Niabella yanshanensis: one gene and its partner. The protein of the gene in region 1 interacts with the protein of each later gene in a pairwise test. Links are inferred from orthologs where the notes say so. Each region holds a gene or a part of one and is shown in the gene's direction. Other genes may lie near its edges.

Region 1 (5,959 bases):
ATGGCACCCTAAGACGCCGCATACAGTCCGCTACTACTTAATAACAACTACTTTTGCCTGATGAAGATTATACCCCTTTCAGAAGGCGCATTTACCGTAGATGCGTCGAAGCAATTTATTCCCTTTAAATTCAATGAAGATGAAATGGCTGACCGTAACCGGGGCAGTCTTTTAGTGGAAATTCAGCCTTTTGTTGTGATAACCGGCAGCGATATTATATTGCTTGATACCGGCTTAGGGCTTACCGGTGAAGACGGGCAGTTTCAATTATATAAAAACCTGCGCGATCAGGGTATTAATGCCGGCGATATCACAATGGTGATCATGAGCCATTTACATAAAGACCACGCGGGCGGGCTGATCAACCCCTATACCCGGCAGCTGGCGTTTGAAAATGCCACTTATCATATTCAAAAGCAGGAGCTGGAATATGCTACGGAAATTGGGTCGGCATCGTACAATACCGATTTATTGGAGCTGTTACAAAATAGCGATGCCCTCGTGCTCACAGAGGCAGAAACCGGCTTTATAGCCGATGGGATCAGCTACGAGGTAACAGGCGCTCATTCAAAATATCATCGCGTAATTTGGCTAAGGGAGGGCGAAGAGACGATTTTCTTTGGTGCAGATGACGCGCCTCAGCTCTCACAAATGAAAACCAGGTTTGCGGCTAAGTACGACTATGATGGAAAAAAAGCTATGCAATTGCGGGAGAAATGGTTGCTGGAAGGTACAGAGTGGCAGTTTTTATTCTATCACGATATTCAAACACCTGTAAAACGTTTTGAATAATAAAAAGCAAAGAATAAAAAAAAGGCCTGCCCTAAAAAGAGCTGGCCGTTGCTAACCTATGAAAAACACCAGTTGCAAAAATAGGAAATAGATTCAGACAAAAAAAATTTATTAAGAAAAAAGTTTAAACATTAATTTTTTTTCCGCTCCTCATTCCGCTGTTTCAGCTCTTCCCTCACTTTGCGGCGGAAGGCCTGCTCGCTCGAAAAAAAAGCGTTGGCTTTTTGCATGCCAACAATAGCAGCCATTTCTTTCCGGGAGCTCATTTTTATGTTCAATATTTTCTGCTCCCGCTCTAACGGATCCGAAAATTTGCCATAAACCTTCTTTCTTTCATCAAGATACTTTTTGATCACAGGCCGCATCTGTGCTGCATCTGAGGGTTTTAGCTCCAGGGTTTTTGAAACATATTCAAAAAAGACATCGTTAAGTTTCGATGGGTGCTTTTGCTGGCCATAGGTGCCAAAATGTGACACGAAAAGCATTGCAAAAACAAATAGTATGCGGCTACATATGCTCATGGTTGTCTAAAATAATTCGGTATTATTAACTGCGGTTTCATTCAAAAAACTTTCCAGATCCTGGCTGCTGACCTGTTGAAAAAGTTGATTAATGTCAACTGGTTTTTTCTTGTCGCTGCTATTACCATTGACCGCAGCTCCATCTTCCACAAAATCTGTTAGCTCGTTACTGCTGATATTATGGATTACCGCGGTGCTGCCTGCCCCGTTTTGAATAGCAATTTGTTGAGAATTAGATGCTTCCCGGTAATAAATACCTCCCCCTATAAGCACTCCAATAACCGCCGCAGCCGCTATTGACCTCCATCTGTGAGAAAATAGCTTCCTGACTGGTGCAGGTGAAGCGGTTTTTTTAAGGATTTCTTTCTCCAGGCCCTCAAAATAGCCGGTGGGGACCGTGAATGTTGGCTCTTTACCATCGTCAGGCAGGGTTAGTGAGGTGTCCTCTTCCAAAACTTTTGACAGGATGCTGTTCTCCAGGCCAGGGAAATAATCCTGTGGGGTGCGGAGCGGATGCCCTTCTGAGTTATTATTCTCTTTCATTTGCTGACGCAATGCTTTTAATATGTCATTGTGTTCATTCATTTCTTATAAAATAGACCCCGACGGGTATTAAAAGTTTAATTCGTTTACCAGGTAATCCTGTATTTTTTTTGCCGCATGGTGATAGCTGGCTTTTAATGCGCCTACTGTTACACCCAGTACTTCGCTAATTTCCTGATAGGTCATTTCATCAAAATACCGCAAATTAAAAACAAGCTTCTGCTGTTCGGGCAGGGTTTGAATAGCCAGTTGCAGCTTCCATTCTACTTTGGACGAATCAAAATAGGAGTCGGCCTTTACCTGCTCCTCGAGGTAGCTATGAGTTGCCTGGTCTGTTTCTACCTGTAGTTGCTTTTTGATTCGGTTCAAATGAGTAATACTCTCGTTGGAGGCGATGCGGTAAAGCCAGCTATATAATTTACTCTCTTCCCTGAATTGCTCAAGCCCCTTCCACATTTTGATGAAAACGTTTTGCAATACATCGTCGGCATCCTCATGTATTAATACCATCCGTCGTATATGCCAGTAAAGTTTCTCCTTGTATTTTTCAATAATCTGTGAAAACGCCTTCTGTTTCGTAACCGGGTCACGAAACAGAAGTAAAAGTTCATCATCAGAAAGAAAGGAGCGCTCCATTAAAGAATATATAAGACTTTCAAAACAGAGAAAGGTTTAACTCCAAAAAGAAACCCGCGACATGCGCGGGTTGACTACTATCATTCAATAATGTTATGCATTTTTGCGGGCCATTACCTTTTCGGCAGCGGCAACGATATCTGAAACGTCCATGCCATACTTTTTCAGCAGCTCTTTAGGAGTACCGCTTTCGCCAAAAGTGTCCTTCGTACCCACATATTCAATAGGAACCGGGAAGTTTTTAGCCGCACACTGCCCAATCGCATCGCCCAGTCCGCCAATAATATTGTGCTCTTCTGCAGTAACCGCACATTTGGTTTTTTTCAACGATTTGATCACCGCTTCTTCGTCTAAAGGTTTGATGGTGTGTATGTTAATTACCTCCACGCTAATTCCTTTTTCTTCTAATTCTGCTCCTGCCTGAATGGCATTCCATACCAGATGACCGCAAGCGAAAATGGTAACATCAGTGCCTTCGGAGAAATATTGGGCTTTACCGATCTGAAAATCTTCTTCTTTGGTGAAAATAGGCCAGCTGGGGCGACCAAAACGCAGGTAAACCGGTCCTTCATATTCAGCAATAGCCTGTGTAGCCGCTTTGGTTTGTGTATAATCACAAGGTACTACTACGGTCATACCCGGTAGCATTTTCATTAACCCGATATCTTCCAGTATCTGGTGCGTGGCGCCATCTTCGCCTAAGGTTACACCCGCATGCGAAGCACAAATCTTTACATTTTTGCCGCTGTAAGCAACGGACTGGCGGATCTGGTCATATACCCGGCCCGTACTAAAGTTGGCGAAAGTGGTGGTAAAAGGAATTTTTCCTCCAATGGAAAGTCCTGATGCAACGCCGATCATATTGGCTTCACCAATACCGCACTGCACAAATCTTTCGGGAAACTCTTTAACAAACTGGTTTAGTTTCATCGAGCCTAACAAATCGGCTGTGAGGGCAACAATATTTTCGTTTTTACGTGCTGCTTCTACAATACCATCGCCGAAGCCGCTGCGCGTATCTTTACTTCCTGTTGATTGAATGTCTTTTAAAGCCATCTCTTTTGGTTTTAACTTTAGTTATCCGGCAAACGTACTGAAAAAAAACCATTCCTTTCGGTTAACGATTGATAAAGCTCCAAAGTGATAAACCTGTCGGGTTCTAAGCGAAGGGTCGAGGTTCTGTTTTGAGGTAAATAGCCGGATTAAACAAACGAATTAAAAATTCTGTTAATAATGTGCAAATGCCGAAAAATAAAGCGTTTTGTTCTTTTGCTTTGTTACTTTCGGGAAATTACTTCACCTTTGCCAACACAATTTTGAATATATAGCAGAATGGGACTTTTCAACTGGTTTACTCAGGAAATAGCAATGGATTTGGGTACCGCAAATACCCTCATTATACATAACGAAGAAGTGGCTGTAAATGAGCCAAGTATTGTAGCATTAAACCGTAATAATCCAAAAGAGGTTTTAGCGGTTGGTAAGCGTGCATTAATGATGCACGAGAAAACACATGAAAGCATCAGAACCGTCCGTCCGTTAAAAGACGGTGTAATTGCTGACTTTAATGCGGCTGAATTAATGATACGCGAGCTGATAAAGCTGGTGTATCCGAAAAAGCCCTTATTCCCGCCGAGCTGGAGAATGATGATCTGTATTCCTTCTTCCATTACCGAGGTAGAGAAACGTGCGGTTAGAGATAGCGCTGAACAGGCTGGGGCCAAAGAAGTATACCTGATTCATGAGCCCATGGCTGCCGCTTTAGGTATTGGTATTGATGTAGAAGAGCCGGTGGGTAATATGATTATCGATATCGGTGGTGGAACTACAGGGATCACGGTAATAGCATTGGCTGGTATTGTTTGTGATCAAAGTATACGTATTGCGGGTGATGAATTTACGGCTGATATTATGGAGGCTTTAAGAAGATACCATAGTCTTCTAATTGGAGAGCGCACGGCAGAACAAATAAAGATCCAGATCGGCGCCGCCATGAAGGATCTGGACAATCCCCCGGATGACATCCCGGTAAATGGCCGTGACCTGGTAACCGGTATTCCCAAGCAAATCATGGTGAGCTACCAGGAAGTAGCCGAAGCTTTGGATAAAAGCATTTTTAAAATTGAAGAGGCCATCTTAAAAGCGCTGGAGCAAACACCCCCAGAGTTGGCCAGCGATATTTACCGCCGCGGTTTATACCTTACCGGCGGTGGAGCTTTATTAAGAGGGTTGGATAAAAGATTAAGCCAGAAAATTAAGCTGCCGGTACATATAGCTGACGATCCGCTTAAAAGTGTGGTAAGAGGTACAGGCATTGCGCTGCAAAACTATGACAGGTACCCATTTGTAATGAGGTAATTTTGAGTTGATAGGTTTACAAGTTTAAAGATTTGCCGGTTAAGCAAGTAGTAGCAGAATTTATATGTAAATGCATCTGTTTGTTCTTCTTATCAACTTATCAACCTGTTAACTGATCAACATCCGAAGGAGCCATGCGTAATATCTTTTTATTCATCCGGCGTTATTCAGTTTTCGTACTGTTCCTGGTCTTACAGATCATTGCGCTGTATTTTTTGTTTACCTATAACGGCTCGCACCGGGCTAAAGGGCTCGGGTTGGCAGGAGGTGTTACGTCCTACTTTAACGGGAAATACAATTCATTAGAAGACTTTTTTACCATGCAGGAAGAAAACAGGCGGGTGCACCGGCTGAACGATTCCCTCATGAATTTATTGAACGCCAACTTTGTTGTGGCAGATTCGGGAACAACCGTTTTGCGGGATTCCACTTACCGGGATACTTTAGGTAGTAATCGTCATTTTATATGGAGAAGCGCCCAGGTATTATACAGCACTTCGGGTAGTGATAAGAATTATCTGCAGATCAACCGGGGAAGCAGTAACGGCATCGGTGATGATATGGGGGTTTTTAGTTCTAACGGTGGATTAGTCGGAAAAGTGATTAATACCGGAAAGAATTTTAGCGAGGTAATGAGCTTACTAAATGTAGTGAACAAATTTAGTGTACAGCTAAAAAGAACCGGTAGCGCAGGTATGTTGAGCTGGGATGGGAAATCACCACAGGAGCTAACACTTAATAATATTCCTAAAACAGATTCGGTACGAAGTGGGGACACCATTTTAACCGGCACCTACTCCAGGAGTTATCCACCGGGGCGCATGGTAGGAGTGGTGTCCAGGGTTTTAGTTGATAAGTCAAGTAATTTCTTTGTACTTAAAGTAAAGCCGGCAGCCAATTTAACCAGCCTGCAGCAGGTATTTGTAGTAGAAAACCTTAACTATAACGAGCTGGAACAGCTGGATAAAGCAACACATAATATGGTTGAACGAAAGGGAGGTAACAAATGAGTGATCTTGTAAGAAATACCATCCGCTTTATACTGTTTGTTTTCCTGCAGGTATATGTATTAAATGTAATGCCGCATTTGCACCAATTGATCACACCTT
Region 2 (5,934 bases), 350 kb from region 1 along the record:
ATTGAAGGCTTTAAAGAGGGAATGCTTTTTACATCGAAGGAACAGATTGCAGAATTGTTGAAAGCTGCTACAAAGGGTGGGATAAAAGGCCAGCCTAAATCAGAGTTTAATTTACCCGTAATAGAAGACCTGTTGGAACAGAGTGCATGGGTGTATAATGCAGACCTGTATTTTGACAATAATAATGTGTTGCATGCAAATGTAACTGAACGTAAGCCATTGGCCAGGGTATTCACGAATTTAGGAGCATCATTCTATATCGACGAAGCCGCAAAGCAGATTCCCCTTTCAGATAAAGTAAGTCTCGACCTGCCCGTATTTACAGGTTATCCGTCCAAAAAAATAATGAATGGGGCAGATAGCGTGTTAGTGCAAAATGTGATAGCTACTGCATCTTTCATTAATGAAGATCCATTCTGGAATGCCCAGGTAGCCCAGATTGATATCAATAATTGTGGTGCAGATTGCTGGACCATGTCGATGATACCGGTTGTAGGAAATCATAAAGTTGACTTGGGCGATGGAACAGATATCGCTTCCAAGTTTCACAGGTTATACCTGTTTTATGACCAGGTATTGAAGCGTACCGGCTTTGACAAGTACCAGAAAATCGATGTGCAGTACAACGGGCAGGTAATAGGAGTGAAAGGCCATTATTCAAAAGTAGATTCAATGCAGTTGAGAAAGAATATTGAAAGCTTGTTACAGCAGTCAAGAGCATCTAATGAGATGCTGGAAATTGCGCCTTCATTGAATGCAGCCTTGCCTCCATTGGATTCTTCCAGCCAGGCAATGGAAGTGTATAATGTAAACGATGAAACAGGAGACTCGTTGTTGTACCTGGGTAATGATAAACCGGAGGCTGTAAAGAAAGAAGAGCCGTTGATTGTAGCAGCTCCTAAAAAAGCAGAATCGAAAAACGGCACTAAGAAAGAAGCAAAACCCGTAGTAAAAGTTGCTGCAAAGCCTGCGATAACGAAACCTGCAAAAGCTACTGATAAAAAAGCTGAAACTAAAAAAACGGTAACAGCTAAGAAAGTGGAGACGAAGAAATCGGGTACTAAAATATCGCCGAAGAAAACTGAAGCGAAGAAAGTAACAAACACAAAGTCTTCGACGGGTACGAAGAAGAATACAGCAATTAAAAAAGCGGTGATAAAGAAGCCGGAACCCAAAAAGGAGGAGGTGAAAAGAAACTTATTGGCGAAACCCGATCCGGAGAAAAAGACACAGTCAAAAAGCAACGATAAAAAACGGTAGAAGCAATAAAGTACTTAAAGATAAAACAACTAAAAAAACGATATACTATGAATTCCGAACAACCCATTATTGTAGGCCTTGATATTGGTACCACCAAGATCGCCGTAATTGCCGGTCGTAAGAACGAGTTTGGCAAGCTGGAGATCCTTGGTTTTGGTAAAGCCAATAGCAATGGCGTAAAGCATGGCCAGGTATTAAATATTGACGAAACGATCAAAGCGATCAGGCAGGCTTTAGAGAATTGTATTTCTCTGAATCCCAACCTGAACATTAATGATGTGTATGTGGGGATCGCCGGTCATCACATTAAAAGTCTTCAAACGCGCGGCGATATTGTTCGCGAGACAGAAGAAGAGGAAATCACGCAGGCCGAAGTAGATCTGCTGATCAGCAAACAGTACAAAACATATATTCCGGCAGGTGACCAGATCATTGATGTGATTCCGCAGGAATATACGATTGATAATATGCCCAATATCGTAAGGCCTATTGGTTATAGTGGTGTGAAGCTCGGGGCCAACTTTCATATTATTACAGGCGATAAAAATGCCATCCGCAATATCAACAGAAGCGTAGAAAAATCCGGTTTGCGTACCAAAGATTTGGTATTGCAGCCCTTGGCTTCTGCTGCAGCGGTAATGGCGCAGGAAGACCTGGAAGCAGGAGTAGCAATTGTAGACATCGGCGGCGGTACAACGGATATTGCTGTTTTTGCAGAAGGCGTATTACGTCATACGGCTGTTATACCTTTTGCAGGTGAAAATATTACGAATGATATTAAAACAGGCTTGGGTGTATTGAAAAGCCAGGCGGAGCAAATGAAAACGCAGTTTGGTAGTGCTTTAGCCAATGAGGCAAAAGCTAATGCCTACATTACTATTCCTGGTTTACGTGGTATGCCTGCCAAGGAAATCAGTGTTAAAAACCTGGCCAATATTATACAGGCGCGCATGAGCGAAATACTGGACTTCGTTACTTACCACCTGAAACAAATTGGCATGGACAACCGCCAGTTGAACGGGGGGATCGTGTTAACAGGAGGCGGATCTCAGTTAAGACACCTGATACAACTTACAGAATATGTAACCGGTATGCCGGCTCGCATTGGATTGCCAAATGAGCATCTGGCGGCTGGTCATATAGAGGAGTTGGCAAAACCAACTTATTCTACCTGTTTAGGATTGATATTAAAAGGATGTGATGATTATGAGAACAACCGTAAGGTATTTGAAAAAAGCTTTATCAGTGTAGAAGTACCAGAAGGATTAAAAGATGGTAAGAGCGAGGTAGAAGATGCTTTGGCGGGATCATTGGAACAGGAAGAGACGCAAGTAGTAGCAAAGCCCAAGAAGACATTGAACGATGGCTTCTGGAGGAAGTTTAAAGATGGATTGATCAAGATTTTTGCGGAAGAAGGCGATGAGCAGCTGCACTAATCAGATATGATCCACATTAGTTTTATAATAGTTCTTTTTAATAGTTTTTCATTTTCCTTAAGCCTTGTTTCCCTTCTCCAGATCTGTCAGAAAACGACGGAGGTTGGAGAGGGGGAGCGGAGTAAGGTTGTACAACTCACTAACCCATTTCAAAATTGTGCGCCCCAGGGCGTACTAAAAATTTAAATTATGATACAATTTGATTTACCAACCGAGCAATCATCTATTTTGAAAGTAATAGGTGTAGGCGGTGGCGGCGGTAACGCTGTAAACCACATGTTCAGTCAGGATATAGATGGCGTAAATTTCATTATTTGTAATACGGATGCGCAGGCAATCGCTAACAGCGAAATTCCTAATAAAATACAACTGGGGCCGCAGTTAACATCTGGTTTAGGTGCGGGCGCTAATCCCGAGATCGGTCGCCAGGCTACTGTAGAATCTCTGGAAGAAATAAGAAAGATTTTAGAGGTAAACACTAAAATGGCTTTTATCACTGCCGGGATGGGTGGTGGTACCGGTACCGGAGGTGCGCCTATTATTGCTAAAATTTGTAAGGACCTGGGTGTATTAACGGTAGGTATCGTAACTACGCCTTTTGCTTACGAAGGTAAAAAACGTCAGCAGCAAGCCGAAGAAGGTATTAACCAGTTAAAGCAATATGTTGATACCTTACTGGTGATCAGTAACGACAAGTTACGTCATCAGTATGGTAACCTGAAAATGAGAGAGGCTTTTGAAAAAGCAGATAATGTATTGGCTACTGCAGCTAAATGTATTACCGATGTCATTAACTCTACCGGCCAGATCAACGTTGACTTTGCGGATGTTTGCACAGTAATGAAGAACGGAGGACGGGCTATTTTGGGTAATGCTGCAGCAAGAGGTGAAGACAGGGCCCAGCATGCAATTGAAGAAGCGCTGAATTCTCCGTTGCTGAATGACAATGATATCAAAGGCGCTAAGTGGATCCTGATTAATATCAACTCTGCCGAAGGTGAACATGAATTTACTATGGATGAAGTTGAAGTGATACAGGCTTACCTGTTAAGTCATGCAGGTGATAACACGGATGTAATCTTAGGTTTGGGATATGATAACTCCCTGGGAGATCAGATTGGTATTACATTGATCGCAACAGGCTTTGAGAATAAAGACCCTTTCGTTAAACCGGTTCTGAAAAAAGAAGAAGCAGCTGAAGGAAAAATTGTGATGCGCCTTAGCGGTGACAATCCGGCGGCGTCAGTACCGGCACCTGTAGCTTCTGTACCTGCGGTAACTGAAGAGAAAGTCACTGCGATATCAGTAGTAGCCCCGGCAGCCACACCAGCACCAGCACCTGTTGCTTCTGCTCCTGCGACACACGAGCCTATCGCTTTGAAGCCCGATCCCATGGCGCCCAAATTGATCGATGATTTTTCATTTATGGATGCTCCCATGCCAACCGTAGAAGATGTTGTAAAAGAAGAAAAAACCAGCACTTTTTTATTGAGTTCGGGTGAGGAAGACCTGCGATTTGTTAAGGATGTAGAAAATATTGAGAAAGAAGTAGCGGTTGACGACCAGGCTGAAGATATATTCTATTCTCCAGCTGTTCCGGGGAACAGGGTTTTTGAGCCGACATCCGCAACTCAGAAAGAAGAGGATTCACAACAACAGGAGAAAGAAGCAGAAGAGGTAAAACAGGAGCCATTGAGAACCTATTTGTCCAAACCTGCAAATATTTATGCAGAGGCAAAAGAAGAAGCTGCTTCACCTGCCAAGGAAGTAAAAACAGAAGAGCCTTTGAAAAATCCTTTTACCGTTTACGAAAAAGAGGAAGTGATTGAAATAGAAAAAACAACGATTAGTATCTCTTCGATGGAAAAGGAGAAAGAGAAAGAGGTGGAACCAACTATTAGTGCATTGAATGATGCTTACGAAGAAGAGGAGATGAGGAAACGCAGGCAATTAGAACGCATTCAAAAGCTGCGTAATCTTTCTTTTAACGTCAACTCCAATGATCCTACTGATGAGTTTGAGAATGTGCCTGCTTATATCAGGCGTAACATGGAGCTGAAAAATAACACTTCTCATATAGAAAGTTACTATAGCAAATTTGAAGTTTCTTCCGATGATCAAAACCATGGTCAGATCAATACCATCAACACGTTTTTAGATGGTAAAAAGCCAGATTAGACCCTGTGGAAATTCACGTGGAGTTTGGTTTAGTTTTATAGTTGTTAACCCCCGCTTTGCGGGGGTTTTTTGTTGCTGATATTTTATTGCATGGTATTTGTCATCATTGAATCAAAATAGAAGATTTAACCTGTTTCTTCAGAACTTAATAAAGTAATATTTGTTGGAGCTATTTAAATAACCAGTATATGGAATCTGTTTTAATTACCGGGGGAACAGGGTTGGTAGGCAATGTGTTGGTGGAAGAACTATTGCGAAAAAAATACCAAGTTCTGGTAATGACGCGGGGCGAAAAAGGTCCAAGGGATCCCAATGTGCAATATGCCTACTGGGATGTTGAGAAGCAAACAATAGATGATAAAGCCGTAGCATCGGCTGATCACATTATTCACCTGGCGGGAGCCAACATAAGTGAGAAACGCTGGACGGACAAAAGAAAGCAGGTAATTCTGGATAGCCGCGTTAAAAGCGGTGAGTTACTGGTAAAGTCTTTAAAGCGATCGGACCATAAAGTAAAAACTTTGGTAAGTGCCTCGGGCATTGGCTGGTATGGTACTGATCCCATGATTCCAAATACTACCCCTTTTAATGAAAATGACCCGTACGTACACGATTTTCTCGGCGAGACCTGTTATCAATGGGAAAAAGCAACAGAACCTGTCAGGGCAATGGGAGTAAGGCTGGTGCAGCTCCGTACGGGTATCGTTTTGAGTAATGAGGGTGGTGCATTAAAAGAATTTCAAAAACCGTTAAAATTCCGGGTAGCAGCTGTATTAGGTTCCGGTAAGCAAATGGTGAGCTGGATACATATCGATGACCTGGTACAGTTATACATAGAATCTATAGAGCATAGTGTTTTTAATGGCAGCTATAATGCAGTAGCTCCCGAAGTTATCAGTAACAGGGAGTTAATAACCCAGCTAGCCAGGGTTGGGAAAGGGAAATTTTACTTCAGTATGCCTGTTCCGAAATGGGTGTTAAAAACCGTTCTCGGTGAAATGGCAGTTGAGGTACTGAAAAGCACTACTGTGAGTTCACAAAAAATTCAGGATGCCGGTTT

Evidence for each region. Proteins that work in one complex are often made in the same cells at the same time.
Region 2: the proteins of U0035_RS09950 (region 1) and ftsA interact in binary tests that used the Escherichia coli proteins (3 or more experiments, as listed by UniProt). The link is inferred for Niabella yanshanensis from one-to-one orthologs.

Annotation. Positions count from the first base shown.
Region 1 is NZ_CP139960.1:2,446,821-2,452,779, reverse strand. Bases 3,015-5,837 are described here. They hold U0035_RS09950 (rod shape-determining protein), read left to right. Parts: upstream 3,015-3,824; coding sequence 3,825-4,850; downstream 4,851-5,837. Other genes in these bases: mreC (rod shape-determining protein MreC), read left to right, coding at 4,985-5,837; U0035_RS09955 (transketolase family protein), read right to left, coding at 3,015-3,548. Outside these bases: U0035_RS09975 (MBL fold metallo-hydrolase), read left to right, coding at 61-792; U0035_RS09970 (hypothetical protein), read right to left, coding at 924-1,277; U0035_RS09965 (hypothetical protein), read right to left, coding at 1,320-1,898; U0035_RS09960 (RNA polymerase sigma factor), read right to left, coding at 1,926-2,492; more of U0035_RS09955, read right to left, coding at 2,586-3,014; more of mreC, read left to right, coding at 5,838-5,860; U0035_RS09940 (rod shape-determining protein MreD), read left to right, coding at 5,857-5,959. UniProt on the Escherichia coli protein: Forms membrane-associated dynamic filaments that are essential for cell shape determination. Acts by regulating cell wall synthesis and cell elongation, and thus cell shape.
Region 2 is NZ_CP139960.1:2,095,009-2,100,942, reverse strand. The notes cover bases 588-3,501. They hold ftsA (cell division protein FtsA), read left to right. Parts: upstream 588-1,307; coding sequence 1,308-2,696; downstream 2,697-3,501. Other genes in these bases: ftsZ (cell division protein FtsZ), read left to right, coding at 2,886-3,501; U0035_RS08420 (cell division protein FtsQ/DivIB), read left to right, coding at 588-1,260. Also shown: more of U0035_RS08420, read left to right, coding at 1-587; more of ftsZ, read left to right, coding at 3,502-4,874; U0035_RS08405 (TIGR01777 family oxidoreductase), read left to right, coding at 5,063-5,934. UniProt on the Escherichia coli protein: Essential cell division protein that assists in the assembly of the Z ring. May serve as the principal membrane anchor for the Z ring.